Regions from separate parts of the Christensenella sp. MSJ-20 genome, predicted to be linked through region 1. Evidence: a T-box and tRNA genes for the amino acid it is inferred to sense, from the RefSeq annotation. Region 1 holds a T-box; the other holds one or more tRNA genes.
What was found. The T-box of region 1 lies ahead of KP626_RS03340 (valine--tRNA ligase). A T-box ahead of a tRNA ligase gene usually reads a tRNA of that ligase, here a tRNA-Val.
Positions count from the first base shown of each region.

Region 2: it encodes a tRNA-Val, which carries the amino acid that the T-box ahead of KP626_RS03340 (valine--tRNA ligase) is inferred to sense. The anticodon was not compared.

Region 1 covers NZ_CP076563.1:651,960-658,949, forward strand. The annotation lists gene KP626_RS03335 (bifunctional folylpolyglutamate synthase/dihydrofolate synthase) at 1-546, opposite strand, end outside; gene KP626_RS03340 (valine--tRNA ligase) at 543-3,176, opposite strand; T-box leader at 3,222-3,456, opposite strand; gene KP626_RS03345 (hypothetical protein) at 3,590-3,835, shown strand; gene KP626_RS03350 (CDP-alcohol phosphatidyltransferase family protein) at 3,878-4,432, opposite strand; gene KP626_RS03355 (superoxide dismutase) at 4,620-5,270, shown strand; gene KP626_RS03360 (hypothetical protein) at 5,311-5,484, shown strand; gene KP626_RS03365 (alpha/beta hydrolase) at 5,513-6,463, opposite strand; gene KP626_RS03370 (phosphomannomutase/phosphoglucomutase) at 6,801-6,990, shown strand, end outside.
Region 2 covers NZ_CP076563.1:1,853,837-1,860,826, forward strand. The annotation lists gene uvrB (excinuclease ABC subunit UvrB) at 1-1,136, shown strand, start outside; gene uvrA (excinuclease ABC subunit UvrA) at 1,133-3,973, shown strand; gene KP626_RS09495 (LysM peptidoglycan-binding domain-containing protein) at 4,041-4,244, opposite strand; tRNA gene KP626_RS09500 (tRNA-Val) at 4,380-4,455, shown strand; gene KP626_RS09505 (methylated-DNA--[protein]-cysteine S-methyltransferase) at 4,718-5,188, shown strand; gene KP626_RS09510 (MFS transporter) at 5,237-6,529, opposite strand; gene KP626_RS09515 (GerMN domain-containing protein) at 6,721-6,990, opposite strand, start outside.

The DNA of each region.
Region 1 (6,990 bases):
GGGAACCCCTGGCTTTGCGATGCCCGCCTTTTGCAGCGCGATCTCACAAAGGGTGTCGCCCAGGATCTCCCGGTGGTCCATGCCAATGGTAGCGATAGCCGTCACCTGGGGCAGCAGAATGTTGGTTGCGTCCAGAGCGCCCCCCACGCCGGCCTCCATCACTCCAAACGCTACCTTTTGCCGGGTATACCAGCGCAGAGCAGCGTACAGATATCCGTCAAACAGCCGTAAATCAGGATACCGGGCGTATATCTCGTCCAGATAGGCGGTCAAAACCTCCTCCAAAATAGGCGTTCCGTCCACCAGGATCCGCTCATTCTCCCGATAGAGGTGCGGGGAGGTAAACAACCCCGTCCGATAGCCAGACGCCATGAGGATGGCGGCCACCATAGCGCAGACCGACCCCTTCCCGTTGGTTCCCGCCACATGGACGGTGGGAAAACCGGTAAAAAGCGGGGTTTCCAGCCCCAGGGTCTGCGCAACCCCGGACAGCCGCTCCCTCTGCACGTCGTCCCAGATACGCAGAACGCGCCCATAATCCGTCATGAGAACAGCGCCTTCTCCATAGCAATGGTCCGCTCCAGCATCTGCCGGAACTCATCAAGCTTCATTCGCTCCGCCTCCACCACCTGTTGAGGCGCCTTCTGGGCAAAACCAGGATTGTTAAGCTTTCCTTCCGCCCGCTTGATCTCGCTTTCCAACCGAGCCTTTTCCTTGTCGATACGAGCCCGCTCCTTCTCCAAATCCAGCAGCTCGCCTACGGGCAGATAGACGGTCCCCAAGGGGGACAAAGCGCTAACCCAGCCCTTCTCCGCCTCCTTTTCACTGGTAAGGAGGCGTACCTCGCTGGCCATGGTCTGACGGGCAAAATAGCCGGGCAGAACGGCAAAATCCCCCTCTTTTCCGGCGGCGGGCAGGATATAAAGGGCGGATCGCTTGCCCCCCTGGATGTTCAGCTCCCTGCGCAGGTTCCGAACGCTGCGGATCATCTCCATCATGCCCTGGGTCCGGGCGGCGGACGCCTCGTCCCCCAATCCGCTTACGCTGGGCCACTGGGATACCACGATGCTGCCCTCAACGCCGGGTAGGCTCTGGTAAATCTCCTCGGTGATGAAGGGAGTAAAGGGATGGAGCAGCTTTAACGTGCGCTCCAATACATAGAGAAGGACGCTCACCGCAACGGCCTTTTCCTCCGGACTTCCATTCAGCCGGGCTTTGCTCATTTCGATATACCAGTCGCAATAGTAATCCCACAGGAACTCATACACCGACTGGGCGGCCAGGCCCAGATCAAAGGCATCAATGCTGCGGTTCACATCGGCAATGGTCTCATCCAACTTCCGCAAAATCCACCGGTCCTCATCGGCTAAATCCAGCGTGGCTGGATCCATGGGAACAATGCCCTCGGCGTTCATCAGTACAAACCGGGCGGCGTTCCACACCTTGTTGGTAAAGTTCCGGCAACTCTCCACCTTCTCATAATAAAAGCGCATATCGCTTTCGATGCTGTTGTTAAGCACCAGAGAGAACCGGAGCGCGTCGGTGCCATAGGTATCGATGATCTCCAGTGGATCGATACCGTTGCCCAGGGATTTACTCATCTTCCGTCCCTGGTTATCCCGGACGATGCCGTGGATCATCACCTTGCGGAAGGGAATATCCCCCATAATCTCCAGGCCGAACACAATCATCCGAGCCACCCAGAAGAAGATGATCTCATGGCCGGTCACCAGGGTGCTGGTGGGATAGAAATAATCCAATTCCGGGGTCTTCTCGGGCCATCCCAAGGTGGAAAAGGGCCAGAGGCCGGAGCTAAACCAGGTGTCCAGCACATCCTCATCCTGATGGAGGCGATGGCTTCCGCATTTGGGACAAGTCTCCGGCGCCGTCCGGGCAACCGTCACCTCTCCACAGTCATTACAGTAATAGGCGGGAATCCGATGCCCCCACCAGAGCTGACGGCTAATGCACCAATCCCGTACATTCTCCATCCAGTTGAAGTAGATTTTCTCAAAGCGCCTGGGTACAAACTCCACCCGGCCGGACCGCACCGCTTCGATGGCGGGCTCCGCCAGAGGCTTCATCTTTACAAACCACTGGTCCGAGGTGATGGGCTCCACCACGCTGCCGCAGCGATAGCAGTGGCCTACGCTGTGGGTGTAATCCTCCACCTTCACAAGGCAACCCAGCTCCTCCAGTTTTTTCACCACCCGGCGCCGGGCCTCCAGCCGGTCCAGCCCCTCAAACGGGCCGCCGTTCTCATTGACCACGCCGCCGTCATCCAATACCCGGATCACCGGCAGGTTGTGGCGGATGCCCACCTCAAAATCATTGGGATCATGAGCAGGAGTGATCTTCACCGCGCCAGTGCCGAACTCCATTTCCACATACTCGTCGGCCACAATGGGAATCTCCCGGTCCATAATGGGCAGAATCACCGTCTTGCCAACGAGGTCTTGATACCGCGCGTCGTCAGGATGAACTGCCACCGCGGTATCCCCCAACATGGTCTCAGGCCGGGTGGTGGCCACAATGACGCTGCCGCTGCCGTCCGCGGCGTCATAGCGGATGTGCCAAAGATGCCCGGCCTCCTCCTCATATTCCACCTCGGCGTCGCTCAAAGCGGTGCGGCAGTCGGGACACCAGTTGATGATCCGGTTGCCCCGGTAGATGAGGCCCTTTTCGTGCAGCCGTACAAACACCTCGTTTACGGCGTGGCTGCATCCCTCATCCATGGTAAACCGTTCCCGATCCCAATCGCAGGAGGCGCCCATCTTCTTCAGCTGTTCCACAATCCGGCCGCCATACTTCTCCTTCCACTGCCAGGCCCGCTCCAAAAAGGCCTCCCGGCCAATGTCGTTTTTGGTAAGCCCCTCCTCCGCCATATTCTCCACGATCTTGACCTCGGTGGCGATACTGGCGTGATCGGTGCCCGGAACCCACAGGGTGCTGAATCCCTGCATTCTCCGGGTACGGATGAGGATATCCTGCAACACGTTATCCAGCGCGTGGCCCATGTGAAGCTGCCCCGTGATATTGGGGGGCGGAATCACAATGGTATAGGGCTCCTTGTCCGGGTCCACCCGGGCGGAAAAACACTTTTCCCGCAGCCAAAAGTCGTACAGGCGGTCCTCCACCGCCTTGGGATCATAGACCTTCTCGGGCAAATTCTTCATGGGTATGCTCCTTCCCTTTTCTGAAAAATCAAAAAGGGCTCCGTCCCAAAGGACGAAGCCGGCTTCGTGGTACCACCTTATTTTACGGAGGGGCTTTCCCCCCCCCGCCTCTTGGGATTAACGCTCCCCCACGCGGCCGGCTGACGCGCTTCACCGGCCGAGCTCCCGGGCGACCTTCAAAGGCTTTCTCCCAGCGTCCTCCCACCATGGAAGGATTCCCTTCCCGGACGCCTCTCTTGAGGGACCAATGCCTCCTACTCCTCCCGATCCTCGCAGATATCGGATTGTTAGCTATTTTACCAAAGGCTACCCCGGCTGTCAACACGCCGGTCAGAGGGGCTCCGTCTCGTTGTCCCGGCGCCAAAAATATGGTATCCTTTTTTTGCTTGGATGTTTAACCAGGAGGAATCCCCATGTACCCTCGATTAAACCACGTCTTGAATCTCCTCATCGGCAGTTTCATCGGTGTCTGGATTGGACATAGCCTGTATCTCCTTTGGGACTACCATGCCCATCCTGGGCTATACGCCCTGGGATCCGCCCCCTGGTATACGGGTATTCTGATGAATGGCCTTTGTACCGCTGGCTTTTTGGCCGTTGCTCTCTTGGTTAAGTACATTCTCCATAGAAAAGGAAGATCCGTCTCCCGGGAAAAATAGTAAAAAAGGGCCGTCCATGAGGGCGGCCCTTTTGTATTGAGCTTATTCAGACGGCTTTCCAAACAGATTCTTAATGGCGCTGTTGACGTATCGGGCAAAGGCAATCAGGGCCACCACCAGCCCCAGATACAACACATACATGTTGTAGGGACGCAGCACCTCAAAGAAGGTCATCGCCAGGCCCATGCTTAAAAAGTAGGTAGCTGCCTTGCCAAAGATATCGGAATATACCACGATATCCTTCTTGCGCAGCAGCACCAGCGCGCCGATACACAGGATCAGATCCTTGGCCACAAAGATCGCCACAAAGAAGGTGGGGATGTAGCCCACCAGCATAAAGCAGATCAATACCGAGAGGGTCATAAGCTTGTCTGCCACCGGGTCCATCAGCTTGCCATAGGTGCTGATGGCCTTGTATTTCCGCGCCAAATAACCATCGATAAGGTCGGTAACCCCCGCCGTAGCGCAAATGGCAAAGGATAGCATCCGCCCCTCGAAAACGGTGTCGGGATTCCAAAATGCCCACCAGAACAGCGGCACCATCAAAAAGCGCAACGTGGTTAAAATATTGGGAATTTGCTTTTTATACTCATTCATTTTCGTATCCCTAAGGCTTTCCGGCGCATTGGATTGGATCGGCTTCCTACCGCCGCCGGCGCTCATCGTTATCTTATCATATTTTGTTAAAAAGTTCACTAAGTTTTTCACAAAAGGATCAAGAATTTGGAAAAAGGGTCCTAACCCCACAAAATGGGAATATGCTTTACGGAAGGAGGTTACCGCTGTGGAACAATGCTATCCCTTTGAGGCGCTGCCGCTGCCCTATCCCTATGATGGCCTGGCGCCCTATTTAAATGCAGAAACCCTGACGTTTCATCACGATAAGCACTACCAAGCCTATGTGGAGGGGCTCAACCAAATTTTAGAAAAATGCCCCCAGTACCAGTCCTGGTCCCTTAACCGGCTGGTGACGGAGTACGCCCACCTGCCCCAAAGCATCCAGGAGCCGGTACGAAACAACGCAGGGGGCGTTTACAACCACGGCCTTTATTTTATGGGGCTTTGCCCGGGCGGCTCCATGCCGGGCAGCCGCCTGACGGCGGTCATCGAGAAGGCGTTTGGTTCCTTTCAAAACCTAAATGACGCCCTCATCCAGTGCGCCATGAGCCAGTTTGGATCGGGCTATGCCTTTTTGATCAGCGATGCCTGGGGCCGGCTGGGGCTGGTAAAGGCCCCCAACCAGCAGGTTCCGCTAAGCAGCCGCATGTGTCCGCTCCTCGCGATTGACGTATGGGAGCATGCCTATTACCTCCAGTACCAAAACCGCCGGAAGGACTATCTTACCGCCCTTACCCAGGTCATCGACTGGTCCTTTGTGGAGCATCGGTACGCCGATGTAATGGACGCCACCCGCCGCCGGGGACAGCGGGGTTAAAATCCGAGAAAACGCAGATACTATCCCCGAGGTGATAAGGATGAGCAGCGACTTACCACAGGGGTTTCTCATGGCTCTGGCCGATAACCTGGACGCGACAGCCTACTTTGCGTCCCTCAGCCAAAGCCATCAGAACACCATCGTGGATCATGCCCGCCATGTCAATTCAAAACAGGAGATGCGCCAATACGTCAACAGCTTTTTCAAAAGCTAAGGCGGGGAGGCGTTTCTCCCTTTTTGGCCTAGAATCCGATCCGCTCCAAAAAGGCCGCTACTTTCGCTTCATACGCCTCCGGAGACTGCAGATGGCTGGTGGCATGATACGCGCCCGGGACCAGAAACAGCTCCTTTTCCCCCTGGTACGCCTCAAACATCTCCCGCGCCATTCGGACGGGAACATAATCGTCCTCCGCGCCATGGATAAACAAGATGGGAATCGTTGCCTTTTGCAGCTGATGGATAGGGCTGTTGTCCCGAAAACGGCTGCCCATGCGGCGGCGATACAAAAGGCTGGCCAGATACATCACCGGAAAGGGCGGCAGATGGTACTGGCGCTTTAACTGATGAACCAGTTCTTCCCAGGCCGAACTATATCCGCAGTCCGCCACCACCGCCCGCACCTGGGGTGGAGGCGACTCTCCCGCCGCGTTCAACACCGTAGCGCCTCCCATGGAGACGCCATGAAGGAGGATGCGGGCCTCCTTTCCCAGTCTCTGGATCAGATACGCCGCCCAATCCAAACAATCCAGCCGGTCGGCCCATCCGAACCCCACATAGCGGCCGCCGCTTTTGCCATGAGCCCTGTTATCGGGCATCAAGAGATGGAAACCCATACGCTGATAGAAGGCCGCAAAGGGTCCAAAGGTGGAGATGCCATCCCCCCGGTACCCATGGATGCACAGGGCAACCCGGCAGCTGGGCTCCTTGGCCGGAAGAAACCAGCCTGTAAGGAAAACCCCATCCTGAGAAGCCGCGATTTTCACCCGTTCCATGGGCTGGGTGGAAAGCCATTCCTTAGCTTCCAAGATGGATGCCGTCCACCGCCGGCCCAGCGGGGTCATCCTCTTGGGATCCCGCTTCCGTCTGGGGCCGTCCGTATGATAAAAGGCAATCCATAGCAACAGCTCCGCCATCAGATAGCTCAATAGGCAAACCGCCAAAGCCGCTATGGCTAGTATCTCCCACCAAGGCATGGCCATCCTCCTTTCCTCTTCATATATATCACCGAAAAGAAGGGGATTCAAACGAAAAAACCACAAAACGGAGCATTTTCAAAAAAGTTCACGATTTCTTATGGATTTCTTCCTCTTTCCCAGGCGTTGCTTTTGGGACAAAACGCTATCGTCTCTTCCGCCAACACTAGAGCTTCTCCTCTTTCCAAGGGTTGGAATCCAGAAAGGCAAAAATTGAAAGAAGGAATTTCCAATATCTGTGTGATTTAATTCCATTTCATGGTAAAGTTGAGTACAAATGAAACAAAAAGTGTAGTTGCTATTTCATAAAAGAATCAAATTAAAGGAGGAATGGAGTATGACCTATCAACACCTGCGTACCGAAAGCGACGTCCGCGCGGTAGCCATGGAGAACCCGGAGGAGCAGCCCGTCCGGCTTACGCCACAGGCGGTGTACGATATCGCCTGTGGATTCGCTCGCTTTGTCTCGGAGAAGCTGCAAAAACCGCTGGAGCAGCTGCGCATCGCCGTGGCGCAGGACTGCCGGC
Region 2 (6,990 bases), 680 kb from region 1:
TGCGGGAGATCGGCTTCTGCCCCGGCATCGAGAACTACTCCCGGTATTTTGACGGGCGAAAGCCGGGAGATCCGCCCTATACCCTTTTGGATTATTTCCCCAAGGATTACCTGATGTTCATTGATGAGAGCCACGTAACCTTGCCCCAGGTACGGGCGATGTACAAGGGTGATTTTTCCCGGAAGGACGCGTTGGTCCAGTACGGGTTCCGCCTTCCTTCAGCCTACGACAACCGACCGCTGAAATTTGAGGAATACGAGGCCCGGGTGAATCAGGCGGTGTATGTGTCGGCTACCCCGGCCCAGTATGAGCTGGAACATAGCCGGGAGGTTGTGGAGCAGATCATCCGGCCGACGGGGCTGGTGGATCCTCCCATTGAGGTTCGCGGGGTGGAACATCAGGTGGACGACCTCATTGGGGAGATTCGCAGTACCACCGAAAAGGGATACCGTACCTTGGTCACCACCCTTACCAAGCGGATGGCGGAACGGCTGACCGACTATCTGGATGATTTGGATATCCGGGTGCGGTATATGCACTCCGATGTGGAGACCATGGAGCGGCAGGAGATCATCCGGGATCTGCGGCTGGGCGAGTTTGACGTGCTGGTGGGCATCAACCTGCTGCGGGAGGGTTTGGACCTGCCCGAGGTGGGGTTGGTAGCCATTCTGGACGCCGACAAGGAGGGATACCTCCGCAGTACCACCTCCTTGATCCAGACCGTGGGCCGGGCGGCCCGGAATGTGGATGGCAGGGTCATCATGTACGCTGACCGCATTACCGACAGCATGGCAAAAACCATCGAGGAGACCAACCGCAGGCGGGCTCTGCAAATGGCGTATAACGAGGAGCACGGTATCATTCCCCAGTCGGTGCAGAAAAGCGTTCGGGATCTTCTGGAGATCTCCAAGAGCGGTAAGGATACCGAGGGCAAGGCCCTGCCCAAGCTCACCCAGGAGCAGAAGGAGATGCGGATTCTTCTGATGGAGCAGGAGATGCGCATGGCAGCCGCTGAACTGGACTTTGAGCGGGCCGCCAAGCTCCGGGATGGGATCATCGCCCTGCGGGAAGGGAAGGAAGGGGAGCCCGCTCCTAAAAAGTCGGGCAGACAGCGCAGAGGAGGCAAACGCCGGTGAACGACCGCATCGTAATAAGAGGCGCCAAACAGCATAATCTCAAAAACGTGGATATCACCCTGCCCCGGGATCAGCTCATCGTTTTTACAGGGCTTTCGGGCAGCGGCAAGAGCAGCTTGGCCTTTGACACCATCTATGCCGAGGGCCAGCGCCGATATGTGGAATCCCTTAGCAGCTATGCCCGGCAATTCCTGGGCCAGATGGACAAACCCGAGGTGGACTCCATTGATGGGCTATCCCCGGCCATTTCCATCGATCAAAAAACCACCAGCCGCAACCCCCGATCCACCGTGGGCACCGTTACTGAAATTCACGATTATCTGCGGCTGTTGTACGCCAACATTGGTCAGCCCCATTGCCCCAAGTGCGGCAAGCCCATCGTTCAGCAGAGCGTGGATCAGATGGTGGACTCCATTCTTGGCCTGGGAGAGGGAAAACGCATTTTGGTTATGGGGCCGGTGGTTCGAGGCCGGAAGGGGGAGCACGCTAAGGTTTTTGAGGATCTCCGAAAGGCGGGCTATGTACGGGTGATGGTGGACGGCAATGTGGACGAACTCACCGCCGACTTCGCCTTGGAGAAGAACAAAAAGCACACCATCTCCGCGGTGGTGGACCGCCTGGTGATTCGGGAGGACGTCCGGGGTCGGCTGGGAGACAGCATTGAAACGGCCATGGAGCTGTCGGGAGGATTGGTGATCATTCGGGATAACGATTCCGGGGAGGAGCTCACCTTCTCGGGGAATTATGCCTGTCCTGACTGCGGCATCAGCATCGAGGAGCTGACGCCTCGGATGTTCTCCTTCAACAATCCCTACGGCGCCTGCCCCGAATGCGCAGGACTGGGCACCCTGATGCGGGCTGATCCGGACATCATCATTCCCGACAAGAGCAAATCCCTCCGAGAGGGGGCAATAAAGGTATCGGGCTGGAACAGCGGCGTTACCGAATCCATGGCGGAGATGTATTTGGAGGCGCTTGCCAAGCACTATCATTTTTCCCTGGATACCCCTGTAAAGGATCTGCCCAAGGATGTGGTGGATAAGATCATCTACGGCACCGGCAAGGAGAAGATCAAGGTGGAGTATGACAGGGCCCATTCCAGCGGCACCTTCATGGCCAGTTTTGAGGGCATCGCCAACAACATCGAGCGGCGGCACCGGGAAACGGGCAGCGACTGGATGAAGGAGGAACTGGAGGGGTATATGAGCAATATTCCCTGTCCCGCCTGTAAGGGCATGCGGTTGAAGCCCGAGGTGCTTGGGGTTACCATTGGAGGGAAGTCCATCGCTGCCCTGAGCGACCTGCCGGTGTACCAGATCCGGGCGTTTTTGGATGGGCTCCAGCTCACCGAGAAGGAGGCTTTCATCGGAGACCGCATTCTAAAGGAAATCCGGGAGCGGCTTTCCTTCCTGGTGGACGTGGGCCTGGATTACATCACCCTAAGCCGGGCTGCTTATACCCTATCGGGCGGGGAGGCCCAACGGATCCGGCTGGCCACCCAGATCGGCAGTCATCTGATGGGGGTTCTATATATCCTGGATGAGCCCAGCATCGGCCTTCATCAGCGCGACAACGATAAACTGCTGGCTACCCTGAAGAATCTGCGGGATTTGGGCAATACCCTCATCGTGGTGGAACACGACGAGGATACCATTCGGGCGGCAGACCACATCGTGGACATTGGCCCTGGGGCGGGGGAGCATGGCGGAGAGATCATCGCCCAGGGCAGCCTGCAGGAGATCATCGACAATCCCCGATCCATCACCGGGCAGTATCTTTCCGGGAAGAAATATATTCCTATCCCCAAAAAGCGGCGGGAGCCCACTGGGTATCTGAAGATCGTAGGCCCTCGGGAGAACAACCTCAAGGGGATGGATGTAAACCTGCCTCTGGGGGTATTCACCTGCGTCACCGGGGTATCGGGCAGCGGCAAGTCCACCTTGGTCAACGAGATCCTCTATAAAGCTCTATCCCGAGACATTATGCGGAGCAAGGCCCGGCCCGGCCGGTTTGAGAGCATCCAGGGCATGGAGCTCCTGGACAAGGTCATCAACATCGACCAATCCCCCATCGGCAGGACCCCTCGGAGCAACCCCGCCACCTACACCGGGGTATTTGATTTGATCCGCCAGCTTTTTGCCGATACGCAGGATGCCAAGGCCCGGGGATATAAGAGCGGCCGCTTCAGCTTTAACGTCAAAGGGGGGCGCTGCGAGGCCTGTTTGGGGGACGGCATCGTCCGCATCGAGATGCATTTTCTGCCCGACGTGTATGTTCAATGCGATGTGTGTAAAGGAAAACGCTATAACCGGGATACCCTGGAGGTCCACTACAAGGGCAAGAACATCTATGAGGTGCTGGACATGACGGTGGAACAGGCTCAGGAGTTTTTCCGGCCCATTCCCAGGATCCGCACCAAGCTGGATACCCTTATGGATGTGGGACTGGGGTACATGAAGCTGGGGCAGCCCAGTACCACCCTATCGGGCGGGGAGGCTCAGCGGGTAAAGCTGGCTACCGAGCTGAGCCGCCGCAGCACCGGCAACACCCTCTATATCCTGGATGAACCCACGACGGGGCTTCATGTGGACGACGTGGCTCGGCTGGTGGATATCATCCAACGGCTTACCGAAGGGGGGAACTCGGTGGTGGTCATCGAGCACAACTTGGATGTCATCAAGACCGCCGATTATATCATCGATCTGGGCCCCGAGGGAGGGGACCGGGGAGGCCGGATTGTGGTGCAGGGCACGCCGGAGAAGGTGGCCGCTAGCAAAAAGAGCTATACTGGAAAATATCTTCGTGAGATCTTAGACCGGGAGAAGGATAGGAAATAGTCCTTTCTGCAACAGAACAAGCCAAGACGGAATCCTCCGCCTTGGCTTGTTTGACTCATGGAATGAATCAGTCCTCCCCGATGCCGCAGGGGAAGGGACGGAATTCGCCGTCCGGATTGATGCAATAGTACCAGGGTGGAATGGCGACCAAATCCCCCGGCTGAAACCGCAGCTGGCCGCCGTTGGCCCGCACGATCATACAGATGGGCACGCCGTAATCGGCGGAGAGCCGTTCCAGGGTATCCTTTTTGCGCATTCGGTGGTATTGCATGTTTATCACCCCTATTCATCCTATGGGATGGCGCCATGGATTATGCTCTTGGGATTTTCCCAGAATTGGGGTTGAAAATCTTTTGGGGATACAGTATACTATACAAGCAGTTTCTCCTCCGGGAGGACGCACCCCGGTCTGTTGGCTCAGTTGGTAGAGCACATCGTTCACATCGATGGGGTCACTGGTTCGAGTCCAGTACAGACCACCAGTCGCAACGGCGGCACCAAATATCGCAATCCGCGTTTGTGGGTTGCGATATTTTTTTGCCCGAAATAAGCATCTATATTGTCAAGGGAAAGCGGTAATATGTGGATTGCGAATCTTTTGCCCGGAAGCCACATGTTGCCGCTGTCTGATGCGCTGGAATCGACAAAAAGGGCAGGGGGCAGTCCGCTGCCGTGGCCTTTTTGCGTTATCTGCGGTATACTATCCCTGATAAAAGGAAACGACCGTGCAAGGAGGGCGTCCACATGAAATATATCAATTATCATGATACATTGATTGGTAAGCTTCGGCTGGTAGAGGAGGATGGCGCCATTATCCAGTTGGTGCTGGATCGGATCTATCCGCCGGTGGAGGGGGAGCAGAGCGGGGAGGAAACGCCCCTTTTGCATCGCCTTAAGGAACAGTTGGATGAGTACTTTGACGGCAAACGGAGAACCTTTGAGATCCCCATCCGGCCTAAGGGAACGGCATTCCAGCTACGGGATTGGGAGGAGTTGCAGAGGATTCCCTATGGGGAGACCCGTACCTATAAAGACATCGCGCAGGCCATTGGATGTCCCAAGGGGTACCGCGCCGTCGGCTTGGCCAACAATCGGAACCCGGTGATCATTTTGATTCCCTGTCATCGGGTGGTGGGAAGCAACGGCAAACTGGTGGGCTATGCCGGTGGTGTGGACCTAAAGGAAAAGCTGTTGGAGATTGAAGGGATTCGTTAGGAGAAGAAAAAAGCCCTTGGCCATATGGCCAAGGGCTTTTTATTTCAATTATTGGAGCTCAATGGCCTCCTTGGCCTGGGCTTTTTTACCGGCGCTGATGGCCACCTGGATCAGGCAGAGGATGGCGACCAAACAGCAGGCGGAGATGATGTAGGAGATCTGGTAAGATCCGGTTACATCGTAGATCCAACCGGAGAAGGGAGCGCCGATCATATTGCCTGCGTTGGAGAGGGCAAACAGCCATCCGAACAGGGCGGAAAAATCGGTGCGTCCATAGCCGAATACCGTGTTGATCAGGTGGGAGAGGGTTCCCAGGGAGAAGGAGTTGCCATAGCCGATGCCCAGCACGCTGATGATCAGAACAACGGTACCGGAGACCGGTGTGACGGTGCTCATAGCGACCATGCCCACCAGCAGAATGGAGCCGATGGTGAAATACAGAGTCCGAAGGCCGAATCGGTCATACACAAGGCCGGAGGTGATGTTGCCTACGGCGCCGCCAAAGGCTAGAATGACCGCCAGCACACCGGAGACATACAGCGGATCGATCCCCAGGGAATTGAGGTTGGGCACCACGTTGGAGAAGGAGGGCCCAAGCGCAAAACCCTGCAGGAGCTGAATGCCCGCCAAAAGCCAGAAGCGATAGGTGTGCATGGCTCCCTTTAGGGACAATACCGGAAGCTGGGGCTTGGCGGCTACGACAGGCTGATCGGCCTGGGCCGCAGAGGCTTCTTCGCTGCCTAGGGCTACCTCGCCCTTTTCCGAGGGATGAATTTTGACCAGGCAGAGAGCGGGCAGTGCAATGGCGCCGATCAAAAGGCCGGTGTAGAGGAAGGAAGCGTTCCAGCCATGGTACTGAATCCAGCTGCCTACCAGGGGATTGATCACCATTCCGCCAAGGCCGACACTGGTGTTGACGATGCCCAGCATCAGGCCCTTGCGCTTGACGAACCAGTTGTTGATGATGGCGTTATAGGCGCTGAAAGTACCGATGGAATGGGCGATGCCGTAGATCACCGCGCCAATGACGATGAACGCCACCCCGGTGGCCTGGGAGAAGATCAAATAGGCGGATACCGCGAAGACGCCGCCCACCACCATCAGCTTTTTTACCCCGAACTTTCGCACAAAACTTCCATAGAAGAACCCACAGAGGGTTTTGGCGAAGAGCGATGTGGTGAACAGCGCGAAATTCATGGTAGTGCGGGAGATGCCAAAGGCCTCGGACACCGGCGTGACATAAAAGGTCATGGAGTTATTCCCCATGGCGTTGATGGAGAAGGCCAGCATGACGCAGCAAGCCGCCACCACCCAACCGTAAAAGAACTTTCGCTTTGCCAACATTAACAACCCCTTGAAAAATATCTTTGCACCCGAAAAAACCGGGACGCTTACAACGTGGTTTTTGCATATGCTATCATCCATCTGGCCATGTTTGCAATGGGGAAAAAGGCTTCTTTCAATAATTGCATACGCAAGTTTATTGGGAAAAGGTTGCCGGCGCTCAAAGGAGCCGCCGGCAGCTCGCTATGCTAGCGGGATAGGATAAAAGAGTACTGTTCCAGTTGATCGGTGATGACAATGGATTGGATGTAATCATACTGAAACAGGGTTTTGGCAATGGACTGTGCCGCCAGGGAATTTGCGCCGTCCTCAAAGGGAAAGGAGCTGGAAAACACCAGGGAGCAGGTTCCCTCCTGGGTGGTGATGGATATCAGGGCACAGTCTTCCGGCGCGATGCGGGCGCCATCCGCAGAGCCCTTTAGCATCTCTTTGACGGAGAATTCCTCAATGGAGGTACC